Regions from separate parts of the Halomonas sp. DP1Y21-3 genome, predicted to be linked through region 2. Evidence: predicted binding sites of a transcription regulator. Region 2 holds the regulator's gene; each other region holds the start of a gene.
The links. The regulator sigma-54, encoded in region 2, starts transcription at its own class of promoters, with help from an activator protein. The targets are predictions, from matches to a motif close to TGGCACNNNNNTTGCTNT.

Region 1: a site for sigma-54 is predicted at 2,202-2,219, ahead of KUV74_RS12925 (urease accessory protein UreD). Genes of this name have one in related genera too.
Region 3: a site for sigma-54 is predicted at 2,482-2,499, ahead of KUV74_RS14255 (hydrogenase small subunit). Genes of this name have one in related genera too.

Annotation. Positions count from the first base shown of each region.
Region 1 covers NZ_JAHVJM010000004.1:148,337-152,835, reverse strand. The annotation lists gene urtC (urea ABC transporter permease subunit UrtC) at 1-368, shown strand, start outside; gene urtD (urea ABC transporter ATP-binding protein UrtD) at 365-1,198, shown strand; gene urtE (urea ABC transporter ATP-binding subunit UrtE) at 1,338-2,036, shown strand; gene KUV74_RS12925 (urease accessory protein UreD) at 2,293-3,216, shown strand; gene ureA (urease subunit gamma) at 3,278-3,580, shown strand; gene KUV74_RS12915 (urease subunit beta) at 3,655-4,008, shown strand; gene ureC (urease subunit alpha) at 4,005-4,499, shown strand, end outside.
Region 2 covers NZ_JAHVJM010000006.1:144,738-149,236, reverse strand. The annotation lists gene lptB (LPS export ABC transporter ATP-binding protein) at 1-599, shown strand, start outside; gene KUV74_RS17230 (RNA polymerase factor sigma-54) at 870-2,282, shown strand; gene hpf (ribosome hibernation-promoting factor, HPF/YfiA family) at 2,442-2,750, shown strand; gene ptsN (PTS IIA-like nitrogen regulatory protein PtsN) at 2,756-3,241, shown strand; gene rapZ (RNase adapter RapZ) at 3,295-4,176, shown strand; gene KUV74_RS17210 (HPr family phosphocarrier protein) at 4,179-4,448, shown strand.
Region 3 covers NZ_JAHVJM010000004.1:464,650-469,148, forward strand. The annotation lists gene KUV74_RS14250 (nickel-dependent hydrogenase large subunit) at 1-1,232, opposite strand, end outside; gene KUV74_RS14255 (hydrogenase small subunit) at 1,232-2,326, opposite strand; tRNA gene KUV74_RS14260 (tRNA-Met) at 2,782-2,858, shown strand; gene KUV74_RS14265 (M18 family aminopeptidase) at 3,025-4,356, opposite strand.

The sequences.
Region 1 (4,499 bases), on a different contig from region 2:
TGCTGGCCGGGGTCGCCGGCGCCCTCTATGTGCCCCAGGTTGGCATCATCAACCCCAGCGAGTTCTCGCCGCTGTTCTCCATCGAGGTGGTGGTGTGGGTGGCCCTGGGTGGCCGTGCCACCCTCTATGGCGCGGTGATCGGTGCGCTGGCGGTGAACTACGCCAAGAGCGTGTTCACCGGGGTGATGCCGGAGGCCTGGCTGTTCGCGCTCGGTGCGCTGTTCGTGCTGGTGACGGTGCTGCTGCCCCAGGGCATCGCCGGGCTTTTGTCACGCTCTCGCCAGCAAGGCAGCGACGATGACAGCGACACGCAACCCGACACGCCAACCGACACGCTGGATGCAACCCCCAGGGAGGCCACCCCATGAGCTTTCTTCAGAGCCTGGCCGATCGCGATCGGGTCTTCGACTTCCTGGTCCCGGAACAATCGCCGGTCGACGTGCGCCACGGCCCGATCCTCTATCTCGAGGACGTGTCGGTGAGCTTCGACGGCTTCAAGGCCATCAATGATCTCAACCTGACCATCGACGACGGCGAACTGCGCTGCATCATCGGCCCCAACGGTGCTGGCAAGACCACCATGATGGACATCATCACCGGCAAGACGCGCCCGGATCAGGGCAGCGTGTGGTTCGGCAGCCGCCACAACCTGTTGACCAAGAACGAGCCGGAGATCGCCCGGCTCGGCATCGGGCGCAAGTTCCAGAAGCCCACGGTGTTCGAGGCGCTGACGGTGTTCGAGAACCTCGAGCTGGCGATGGCCATGGACAAGAGTCTGTGGCCGACGCTCAAGGCGCGCATGACCGGGGAGGTGCTGGCGCGAATCGAGGAGGTGCTCGAGACGGTGGGCCTGGCGTCGCTCAGTCGCCGCCAGGCGGGCATCCTGTCCCACGGACAGAAGCAGTGGCTCGAGATCGGCATGCTGTTGATGCAGCGCCCTCGACTGTTGCTGGTCGACGAGCCGGTGGCGGGGATGACCGAGCAGGAGATGGAGCGTACCGCAGAGCTGTTGTTGAGCCTCGCCGGCAAGCACTCGGTGGTGGTGGTGGAGCACGACATGGGCTTTGTGCGTTCGATCGCCCGCACGGTGACGGTGCTGCATCAGGGTTCGGTGCTGGCCGAGGGCAGTATGGACAAGGTGGCAAGCGACCCCAGGGTGATCGAGGTCTACCTGGGTGGCGACGAGGAGGCGGCATGATCGGACTGGAGCGAGTACCTCAGCAGTCTTCGGTAAGAGCGCTGTACTGGGCGGACGGCGCATCCCGCGGCAGGCTGGCCACGCTGTGGGCGAAGGTCTGCGGCCGGTGGGCGCGAGAGACAGGCAAGGAGGTGGATCGATGCTGAGCATTCGCGGGCTCAATCAGTTCTATGGCGAGAGCCACACCCTGTGGGATCTCGATCTCGACGTGCCCAGGGCGGCCTGTACCTGTGTGCTGGGTCGTAATGGCGTCGGCAAGACCACCCTGATGAAGGCGATCATGGGCGAGGTGCCGATCACCGGCGGTGAGCTTCACTACGCCGACGGTGTCGCGCTGGAGAAGCGTCGCCTCGAGGATCGCTCACGCCTGGGCGTGGGCTATGTGCCCCAGGGACGCCAGATCTTTCCGCTGATGACGGTTGAGGAGAACCTGCGCACGGGCCTCGCCGCCCGTGGTGATGGCCTGCGCCAGGTGCCCGAACGGATCTATGAGCTGTTCCCGGTACTCAAGGAGATGCGTCACCGGCGTGGCGGCGATCTGTCCGGCGGTCAGCAGCAGCAGCTGGCGATCGGGCGCGCCCTGGTGATCGAGCCGAAGCTGTTGATCCTCGACGAGCCGGGGGAGGGCATCCAGCCCAATATCGTCGCCCAGATCGGCGAAGTCATCCGTCGGTTGATCGCCGATGATGGGCTGACCGTGCTGCTGGTGGAGCAGAAACTGCCCTTTGCCCGTCGCTTCGCCGACCACTTCGCCATCCTCGATCGCGGGCGGAGAGTCGCCGTCGGTGATATCGGTGAGCTCGACGACGCCGTGGTGAAGCGCTACCTGACCGTCTGAGCGGTAGCGCGTCAATCAGGATGAATCGCTGCACATCAATGGTGCGCAATCGTAAGGTTGCGCACTTTTTTTGTGCGCGACCAAAGGCGTGCTTTTCTCTGGTGCAATCCTTGGTTGTTCTATAAGAAATTGAAAATTAAGTAGAAAAATAGAGATTCGAGAAGCTGGTACGGGGCTTGCACCTTGATTGGGCAATGGTGGTGGCCTTTTTTACTTTCGCTTGCCACGCCGACTCGACGGACCGCCCGGGAGAGCCATGAGCGCGCAGACAACACAGGATTCGACCGATCGGCACGGCCATCGCTTCGACGCGGGACGGCGCTGGGAGGCCAGCCTCGATCTCGGCTTTCGCCATGATGGCCAGGCCACTCGCCTCTATCGGGTGGATCATCGCGGCCCCCTGCGGGTGCAGCGTCCCTTCTACCCCGAAGGCCGCGACGGCACCTGCCACGTCTATCTGCTGCATCCCCCGGGGGGGCTGGTCAGCGGCGATATCCTGGATATCCAGGCGCGGGTGGGCGCGGGCGCGCGGGCGCTGCTGACCACACCGGCGGCCAACAAGCTGTATCGGGCCGACCGCAACGCCGTGGCCTGGTCCCAGCGCACTCGTCTGGTGGTCGAGGAGGGCGGGCTGCTCGAGTGGTTGCCCCAGGAAACCATCGCCTTCGACGGCTCGCGAGGGGTGCAGGCCACCGAGATCGAGCTTTCCGGCAGCGCCCGCTGCCTGGGCTGGGAGGTGCTGGCGCTGGGCCGGCCGGCCAGTGATCTGCCGTTTGCCAGCGGCCACCTCGAACAGCGCTTCCGGTTATCCCGGGACGGACGACCACTGTGGATCGAGCGCCAGCCCCTCGACCCTGACCATCGTCGTTTTCACGGCGCCTGGGGGCAGCGAGGGTGCAGCGTCCAGGCAACCCTGTGGGCGGTCGGGCTCGAAGACGAGTCCGCGGCGATCGAACGTCTGCGCCAAGGGTTGGGGCAGGGAGGGAATGACCTTGCCGGCAGTCCCGGCGCTGGTGAAGCCGAGCGCTGGGCCGTCACCGTACGTGATGGCGTCCTGCTGCTGCGCTACCTCGGTCACTCGCGGCGCGAGGCCTGGTCGCTGTGCGAGGCGGCCTGGACGTTGCTGCGTCCGATGCTGATGGATCGCGAGGCCTGTGTGCCACGCATCTGGTTTACCTGAATGTCATGCCGGGCGGGACAGGCGACCCCTGGCCACCCTGACCAACATCGAGGATGAAAGGATGGAGCTGACACCGCGTGACAAGGACAAGCTCTTGCTGTTTACCGCTGGCCTGGTGGCCGAGCGGCGACGCGCCAAGGGGCTCAAGCTGAACTATCCCGAGGCGGTGGCCTTGATCAGCTGCGAGATCATGGAGGGTGCCCGGGAAGGCCTGAGTGTGGCCGAGATGATGAGCCGAGGGCGCCAGATACTGGGGCGTGACGAGGTGATGGAAGGGGTGGCGGAAATGGTCGACGAGGTGCAGGTCGAGGCCACCTTTCCCGACGGCACCAAGCTGGTAACGGTGCACAACCCGATCTCGTGACGCTGCCAGGCCCCGGCTTGATCCGGGGGCGACGCGACAGGCTCATACGCTGATACCAATAGGGAGGGCGCGGGATGATCCCCGGAGAATACCAACTGAAGGACGGTGACATCGCCCTGTGCGAGGGTCGCGACAGGGTCACGCTGGAGGTGGCCAATCGCGGAGATCGACCGATTCAGGTCGGATCCCACTATCACTTCGCCGAGACCAACCCGGCACTGGCGTTCGATCGCGACAGGGCGCGGGGCTTTCGTCTGGACGTGGCCGCCGGCAGCGCGGTGCGCTTCGAGCCGGGGCAGAGCCGTGAGGTCACCCTGGTGAGCTTCGCCGGACGTCGTCATATCTACGGCTTTCGCGGTGAAGTCATGGGCGCGCTGGACGATGCCGGTGCACCCAGCGGCGACAGCGGCCAGGAGGACGCCCGATGAAGATCAGTCGTCAGGCTTATGCCGACATCTATGGCCCCACCGTCGGAGACCGGGTGCGCCTGGGAGACACCGAGCTGTGGATCGAGGTAGAGAAGGACGCCACCCACTACGGCGACGAGGTCAAGTTTGGTGGTGGCAAGGTCATTCGTGACGGTATGGGGCAGAGCCAGCGTCTCGACCAGACGGTGATGGACACCGTCATCACCAATGCCCTGATCCTTGACTGGTGGGGCATCGTCAAGGCCGACGTGGGCCTTCAGGCGGGTCGCATCGCCGCCATCGGCAAGGCCGGCAATCCAGACACCCAGCCGGACGTCACCATCGTGATCGGACCCGGCACCGAGGTCATCGCCGGCGAGGGCAAGATCCTCACCGCCGGCGCCATCGACGCCCACGTGCACTTCATCTGTCCGCAGCTGGTGGACGAGGCCCTGGCCAGCGGCATCACCACCATGCTGGGGGGCGGTACCGGGCCTGCCACCGGATCGAAC
Region 2 (4,499 bases):
CCACCTCCTTCTACATGATCGTCGGCCTGGTCAGAGCCGACGCCGGCAGCATCAGCATCGATGATCGGGACCTGAGCCGCGCGGCCATGCACCAGCGCGCGCTGGCCGGTATCGGCTACCTGCCTCAGGAGGCTTCGATCTTTCGCAAGCTGTCGGTGGCCGACAACATCATGGCGATCCTCGAGACCCGCAAGGACCTCGACCGCGAGGGCCGAGAAGCACGTCTCGAGCAACTCCTCGAGGACTTCCACGTCAGCCATATTCGCGACAACCCCGGCATGAGCCTGTCCGGCGGGGAGCGGCGCCGAGTCGAGATCGCTCGCGCCCTGGCCACCGAGCCGGCCTTTATCCTGCTCGATGAACCCTTCGCCGGGGTCGACCCGATCTCGGTGGGCGAGATCAAGTCCATCATTCGTCAACTCAAGGCCCGCGATATCGGCGTCCTGATCACCGATCACAACGTGCGCGAGACCCTCGATATCTGCGATCGTGCCTACATCGTCGGCGACGGCCAGATCATCGCCGAGGGCAGCGCCGAGTCCATCCTCGCCAACCAGCGCGTCAAGGAGGTCTACCTGGGCGAGAACTTCCGCCTCTAGACCGCAGGGCCGCCCGACAGTCGCAGTCGCATCAAGCGGCCGCAACACTTACCAGCATCAGCATCCAACCGCCGGCCCCGAAAGGGTCGGCCTCACCTTGCACACAGGGCCTCCCTCGAAAGAAGCACCTCCCCCCCTACCAAGTTGTTCCACATCGACCTTTCCACTCCCTCCCACAGGTCAAAAAACACCAACTTGGCAAGATGCTTGCATGTCTGATGACTCGTCGTTAGGGTAAAGCCTTTCGACAACACTGGTGGATCCCGACCCATGGCCCTCAAGGCGTCACTGCAGCTGCGCATCGGTACCCAGCTGACCATGACCCCGCAACTGCAACAGGCGATCGGCCTGCTGCAGCTTTCGACTCTGGACCTGCGCCAGGAGGTCCAGCAGGCGCTGGAGGCCAACCCCATGCTCGAACTCGAGGACGAGTTCGGCGAACAGCAGACCAGGGAAGCCGTGGAAGATGACTGGGCGGATCAGATTCCCTCGGAACTCAGTGTGGACAGCGACTGGTCCGACACCTACCAGGACCTGGGCACCACCCCCGCCGGCAGTGGCGAGGCGCCGGATTTCGAGCGCCAGGCAAGCTCCCAGTCACTGCACAGCCACCTGAGCTGGCAACTGGCGATGCTCGACGTCAACGACCAGGAGCGCCTGATCGCCGAGAGCCTGCTCGACGCGGTCAACGCCGACGGCTATCTCGAGCAGACACTGGATGACATCGCCCAGGGGCTCGAGCAAGACGGTCGTCGCCCCCCTCCCCTCGCCGAGGTGGAGGCGGTGCTGGTTCGGCTGCAACAGTTCGAACCGACCGGAGTGTTCGCCCGCGACCTGCGCGAGTGTTTGATGCTGCAACTGGATAGTCTGCCTCGCGATACCGTCCTGCTGCCCCAGGCCGGACGACTGGTAAGACAGTTTCTCGAGGCACTGGCCAGCGGCGACCGACGTCTGCTGAAGCGCCGGCTAGGACTCGATGACGACCAACTCGACAGCGTCATCGAGCTGATCCGGAGCCTCGACCCACGTCCCGGCAGCCAGTTCGGTGACAGCGATAACGACTACGTCATACCCGACCTGGTGGTACGCCACACCGAAGAGGGCTGGCGTGTTGAACTCAATCCGGATGCAATGCCCCGACTGCGCATCCAGCCCGACTATGCTGCGCTGATTCGGCGCGCGGACAAGAGCCAGGACAACCAGTTCCTCAAGGACCACCTGCAGGAGGCGCGCTGGCTGATCAAGAGTCTGTCCAGCCGCAACGACACCTTGCTGAAGGTCGGCCGGGAAATCATGGTGCGTCAGATCGACTTCCTCGAGCAGGGAGAAGCGGCCATGAAACCGTTGGTGCTGGCCGATATCGCAGACAAGGTGGAGATGCACGAGTCCACCATCTCCCGCGTGACCACCCAGAAGTTCGTGCACACGCCTCGCGGCGTGTTCGAGTTGAAGTATTTTTTCTCGAGCCAGGTCGGCCAGGATGGCGACGCCCATTCCAGTACCGCCATCCGCGCCATGATCAAATCGTTGATTCAAAAGGAACCTGCCCGCAAACCTCTGTCGGACAGCAAACTGGTGGAATTGCTGGCGGAAGACGGCGTCAATGTCGCCAGACGCACCGTGGCAAAGTACCGGGAAGCCATGAATATTCCGTCTTCCAGCGAGCGCAAGCGACTGCGCTGAGGCCTTGCGCTGCGGCGTCGCTAGCCTAGTTATCGGGAAAGCGCAAGCACTTGAAATTTCGCATGACATCTGCGTCTTTCTGCGTAGCGTCGAGGGGGTTTGCAGGATCGGAAAAAGGGTTACAATCAAGCCACCACCCGAAAGAGCAAGGAGCCTGTCATGCAAGTCAACATCACCGGCCACCACGTCGAATTGACCGATCCCCTGCGTGACTACGTACAAGAGAAGCTCACCCGTGTGGAGCGCCACTACGACAACATCACCAACGTCCAGGTGACCCTCTCGGTGGAAAAGGAACGCCAGCTGGCCGCCTGCACCCTTCACGCCGCCGGTGCCGACCTGCATGCCGAAGCGCAGGACGGCGACATGTATGCCGCTATCGACGCCCTTGCCGACAAGCTGGACCGCCAGTTGGTCAAGCACAAGGAAAAATCCCAAGCCCGCGCCCAAGGCGCCGGAATTCGCTGACTCTCATGACATTGGAAGCCATTCTCCCTCCCGAGCGCACATTGTTCGATGTCCCGGGAGGCAGCAAGAAGAGGGTGCTGGAGTTTTTCAGCACCTTCATTGCGCAGAACACCCCGAGCCTGGACAGCCAGGAGGTCTTCAGTCGGCTGATCGGACGTGAGCGCCTGGGCAGTACCGGCATCGGCAATGGCGTCGCCATTCCCCATGCCCGCAACCCCCACTGCAAGGCGCCCATCTCCGGCTTCCTCAAACTCGCGGAACCTGTCGACTTCGATGCCATCGATGGTGAGCCCGTCGATCTGGTGTTCGTGCTGCTGGTACCGGAAGAGGCCGACGACGCCCATCTCGCCCTGCTCGGCCAGGTCGCCGGCGTCATGAACGACGCCGACACACGTCACCGTCTGCGCCACGCCAGCTCCCAGCGCGAGCTTCACGAGCGCCTGCAGGAAGCCATCCGCCAACAGGCGCCGGGGGACGACACTCCCTCCTGATCGCGGCCTTGCCTAGGCCATCAGCAATGGACGCCTGCCCAAGGAGACAGGACATGCAGCTCGTGATCATCAGTGGTCGCTCCGGCTCGGGAAAGTCCGTGGCCCTTCAGGCCCTGGAGGACCTGGGGTTCTACGCCATCGACAACCTTCCCGCGACCTTGCTGGGCGCCCTGGTGGACGAGCTGGAAAACGGTCATTCCCGCCGTATCGCCGTCAGCGTCGACGCCCGCAACCTGCCTGAGGCGTTGGAACGCTTCCCCGCCCAGCTGGCGTCCCTCAAGCAGAGTCCGATCGACTGCCAGGTGGTCTACCTGACCAGTGATGCGCGAATTCTGCTCGAGCGCTATTCCCACACGCGGCGCCGTCACCCCCTGACCCGTGATAGCGACATGACCCTGGCGGAAGCCATCGAGTCCGAGCAGAAGGCCCTTTCGGGTATTCGAGACCTGGCCGATCTGGTCATCGACAGCTCTCGCCTGTCGGTGCACGAACTGCGTTCGCGCATCGCCGAACAGGTCGCCGACCACCGCAGCGGCCAGTTGAGCCTGACCGTGGAGTCCTTCGGCTTCAAGCGTGGCGTGCCGCCGGATGCAGACATCGTGTTCGATGCCCGCTGTCTGCCCAACCCCTACTGGGAACCATCGCTGCGTGATGCCAATGGCTGCGATCCCAGCGTCATCGACTTCCTCGAACGCTATCAGGACGTCGCCGACATGAAGCGCGACATCCTCGGCTGGGTGCGCACCTGGCTACCGCGCTATCAGCAAAGCCAGCGCAGCTACCTCACCGTGGCGGTGGGCTGCACCGGAGGACAGCATCGTTCGGTCTACCTGGCCGAGGGAATCGCCTCGGCCCTGGCCGACCAGCATCCCCGCGTCCGTCTACGCCACCGCGAACTCGGCCAGCAACGCCGACTGGACAGCGGAGGACTCTAGGCGTGGCCCGACGCACCCTGACCCTGACCAATCGTCGCGGCCTGCATGCACGCGCCGCGACTCGCCTGGTTACCTGCTGCCAACCCTTTGACGCCACCGTCACCGTCCACCATGGCAGCCGCTCGGGTGACGCCGCCAACATCATGTCGCTGCTGATGCTGGCCGCCCCCTGCGGAACGGAACTGACCCTGGAGGCCGAAGGCAAGGACGCGGACGCGGTGCTGGACGCTCTGGAGGCACTGTTCGACGCACGCTTCGACGAAGACGCCTGACGTCTTCCCTCTCCTTGTTTTGACCGCCACCCCCTGCCTGCCAAGGACGCC
Region 3 (4,499 bases), on a different contig from region 2:
CCCACCTCCATGGCGTGGCCACGCCAGCGTGGCGACTTGATCCAGGAGTACTTGGCGGCCTCGTCGATCTCCTCGATCCGGGTGCGGGTGCCGACGGTGCCCTCGCCCAGTTCGTAGTGGTGCTCGGTCTCGCCGTCCCAGGGGTGCAGGCCACGGGACTCGTCGGCGTAGCGGTACCAGGAGTGGGCCACAAACTCCTGGATCTGCTCGGGGTCGGTGGGGTCCACCTCGTGGATCTCGTTCCAGTTGCCGCCGAGGATGGCGCCGCCCTTGAGCTGGTCGGTGGACTTGTCGTAGTTGACCTTGGAGTAGTCGCCGTAGTCCATCACGTTGGTGGCGGACAGGCCCCCGCCGTACAACCAGCCCTTGTAGAAGCTCGCAATGGCGATGACGTCGGGGATGTAGACGTTCCTGGAGAAGGCGAAGGCTTCCTCCATGCGCGCGCGCACGAAGTTGAGCCGCTCCATGTTGAGTGGCGCCCCGGCCGCCAGATCGCCGTCGATATTGATGGCACAGGGCACCCCGCCGACCATGTAGTTGGGGTGGGGGTTCTTGCCGCCGAACACGGTATGGACCTTGACGATCTCCTTCTGCAGGTCCAGCGCCTCGAGATAGTGAGCGGTCGCCATCAGGTCTGCCTCCGGCGAGAGCCGATAGGCGGGATTGTCCCAGTAGCCGTTCTTGAAAAGCCCGAGCTGCCCAGACTCGATAAAGGTCTTCAGGCGATTCTGGACGTCGCGAAAATAGCCCGGCGACGACAGCGGATGGTTGGGGCCGGTCAACTGCTGCAGTTGCGAGGTCGCCCGCGGGTCGGCCCTCAGCGCATTGACCGGGTTGACCCAGTCCAGCGCGTGCAGGTGGTAGAAGTGCACCACGTGGTCATGCCACTGCAGCACCTTGGCCATCATCTCGCGGATCAGGTGGGCGTTGCGCGGGATGCGGATGTCGAGAGCGTCCTCCACCGCGCGCACCGACGCCAGCGCATGACAGCCGGTGCAGACGCCGCAGATGCGCTCGACAAAGGCCCAGGCGTCGCGCGGGTCACGGCCCTTGAGGATGACCTCGAGCCCGCGCCACATGGTGCCGGTGGACACCGCGTTGCGGATGATGTTGTTGTCATCCACGTTGACCTCGCAGCGCATATGGCCCTCTATGCGGGTCACCGGGTCGACGACGATACGCCGTCCGCTTCTGTCCAGGTTGAACCCGTTAGGGGTGTTGATCTGGGTCATCAGGCTTGCTCCCTGTTGGCTGACGACTGGCGCTTGACCTGCGCCCGTTTCAAGGCGCTGACGGCGGCGTGGACCGCCACCGCACCGCCCACCCCGGTGGCCATAACGCCGCCGATCTGGTCAGCGTTGGCCTCGATGCCGAACTGGTGCACGTCCTGCAGCCGGGCGTACCAGGACCCCTTGTCCCAGAAGCCGTCTTCGGAGCAGCCGATACAGCCGTGGCCGGCCTGGATCGGGAAGCTCACGCCCTCGTTCCAGCGGATGGTCGAACAGGCGTTGTAGGTGGTCGGGCCCTTGCAGCCCACCTTGTACAGGCAGTAGCCGCGACGGGCGCCCTCGTCATCGAAGGACTCGACGAACTGGCCGGCGTCGAAGTGCGGCCGGCGGTAGCACTTGTCGTGGATGCGCTGTGAATAGAACATCTTGGGCCGACCGGTGCGGTCGAGCTCCGGCAGCCGGTCGAAGGTCAGCATGTAGGTGATGACCCCGGTCATGACCTCGGCGATCGGCGGGCAGCCCGGCACCTTGATGATCGGCTTGTCGGTGATGACCTTGTGCACCGGAGTCGCCCGGGTGGGGTTGGGGCGCGCCGCCTGGACACAGCCGTGGCTGGCACACGAGCCCCAGGAGATCACTGCCTTGGCGTGCTCTGCGGTCTCGCGCAGCTGGTCGACGAAGGGCCGCCCACCGACGATGCAGAACATGCCGTCCTCATTGAGCGGCGGGTTGCCCTCCACCGCCAGGATGTAGTTGCCCTTGTAGCGCTCGATGGTGTCGGCCAGGGCGGCCTCGGCCTGATGCCCCGCCGCCGCCATCAGGGTGTCGTCGTAGTCCAGCGAGATCATCGACAGCACCACGTCCTTGACCAGCGGATGGGCCGAGCGGATGAACGACTCCGAGCAGCAGGTGCACTCGAGCCCGTGCACCCAGATCACCGGCGTGCGCGGCTTGGTCTCCATGGCGTGGGCGATCTTGGCGGTGTAGGCAGGCCCGAGCCCCAGCGCCGCCGCCGTCAGTGAACAGAACTTCAGAAATGAGCGACGCGTGACCCCCTGTCGCCGCATCACGTCGTAGAAGGTTTCGATGGGCTCCATCGGCAACGACTCCCCTGTCGTGGTCCTGGATCTCGCCACCGGCGTGATCCCCTGATCTGGAGGCGGCCTGCCCTCGTTACAGCCAAGGCCAGAAGCCGACACGAGGCCTGCACGAAAAGCCATCCAGATCGCCTGTTGTTGTTTCCCTAAACTACAGAGCAAGGCCCGTGCCAGATTGCGGGGAGTACGTCTTTTCAAACACTTGGCGCACTTGATGACCACATGGCGGTAGCGCCCTTTCCAGCGGCCTCCGTCACGCCAGCACAGAACTCGCGCTACACGGCACACAGGTGGTAGCCGGCTTTCCAGCGCGCTGCGCTGACGCCGCCCTGGCCGCCCCGGGCCACTATCAGAGCCGTCATCGGGGCCATCACCAAGGCCGGCATCGGGGCCATCACCGTAGCCCAAGTGCTTGACAACAAGCCGGCAATCCGTACAATATGGCGCCATCCAAAGGCTACGTAGCTCAGTTGGTTAGAGCACATCACTCATAATGATGGGGTCCCCTGTTCGAGTCAGGGCGTAGCCACCAGATACCGAAAGGCCCGTCGATCATCGATCGACGGGCCTTTTCGTTGTGCCTTCCAATGCAACGGTTCAACACCGACGCAGAAAAAACAAAGCGCCTGGCGGTTGCCCGCCAGGCGCTCTGTTATCGTCGTTTCAGCCTTTCAGCAAGCGTGCTGCGAGCGCTGTACCTACACCAGTTCGGCGCTGTTGAAGAAGGCCGTCAGTGCGCGGGTCAGGTGTTCCACATCCTGGCTGCCGGCGGTCTCGCGGATAGAGTGCATCGCCCACTGGGGCACCCCCACGTCCAGCGTCGGCACACCAAGCTCCGTTGCGGTGATGGGGCCGATGGTGCTGCCGCAGCCCATGTCCGCCCGGGTAATAAAGGTCTGCACCGGCACCTCTACCTTCTCGCACAGATCACGGAACATCGCCGCCGTGGCGCTGTTGGTGGCGTAGCGCTGGTTGGCGTTGGTCTTGATCACCGGGCCCGCGTTGAGGCTCGGGCCGTGCTGGGCGTCGTGCTTGTCCTTGTAGTTCGGGTGCAGCGCGTGGGCGTTGTCGCAGGAGATCATCCGCGAGGACTGGATCAGGCGGATATAGCCTTCCTCGGTGCCCTCGCCGACCAGGCCATTCACCCGCTTGAGCACGTCGGCGAGGAACGGACCCTGGGCGCCACAGGCGCTGGCGCTACCCACCTCTTCGTGGTCATTGGCGACCAGCACCATGCCCTGTTCGCCGTCGGCGTCGAGCATCGCTTCCAGGCCAATAAAGCAGGACAAAAGGTTGTCCAGGCGGGCGCTGGCGATCAATTCCTTGCCCACGCCCACCAGCGACGGCGGCTGCAGATCATAGAAGCCCAGCTCGAAGTCCAGCACCTTTACCCCGGTCAGGCCGTGCTCCTGCTCCAGCCTGGCCAGCAGCAGGCGATCGAGGTCGTCGTCCTTGCCCCCCTGCAGCACCACCGGCGCCATCTGGGTCTGAGCATTCATCGCCTTGCCGTCGTTGGCTTCGCGATCCAGGTGGATGGCAAGGCTCGGGATAATGGCGATGGCCTCGGCGACGTTGAGCAGCACGCCCTCGACCCGCCCATCGGCGTGACGGACATGCAGACGCCCGGCCAGGCCCAGGTCCCGGTCGAACCAGGGCGCGAGCAGTGCCCCGCCGTAGACCTGCACGCCAAGCTGCAGCCAGCCCGCAGACGTCTGGCCGGCGTGGGTCTTCAGCCTGAGATTGGGGCTGTCGGTATGGGCGCCGACCATGCGCAGACTGGTGACCGGCTGGCCCTTCGGCAGGTTGACGGCGATAATCGAAGAATCGTTGCGGGTCACGTAGAAGCGGTCACCGGGAACCAAATCCCAGCTATCGGTCTCCAACAGGCGACGGTAGCCGGCGTCCTCGAGCCGCTGAGCCATGTTCGCGGTGGCGTGCCAAGGGCTGGGGGAACGGTGAAGAAACTCAAGCAGCCGACTGAGCCTTTTGGCGCATCCGGCATCATCCTTTGGCAAGCACTCCTGTGACATGGGCGTCCTCTGTTGCATGATAGTGTGGTTCAAGGATTGACCCTAAATGTCGCACAACGGCAAGGGTCAAGGATTGACATCAAGCTGCTACAATGCGAATCCGGTCCAAGGGACCCGCCGACCGAGTCGGTGTCAGACCGACG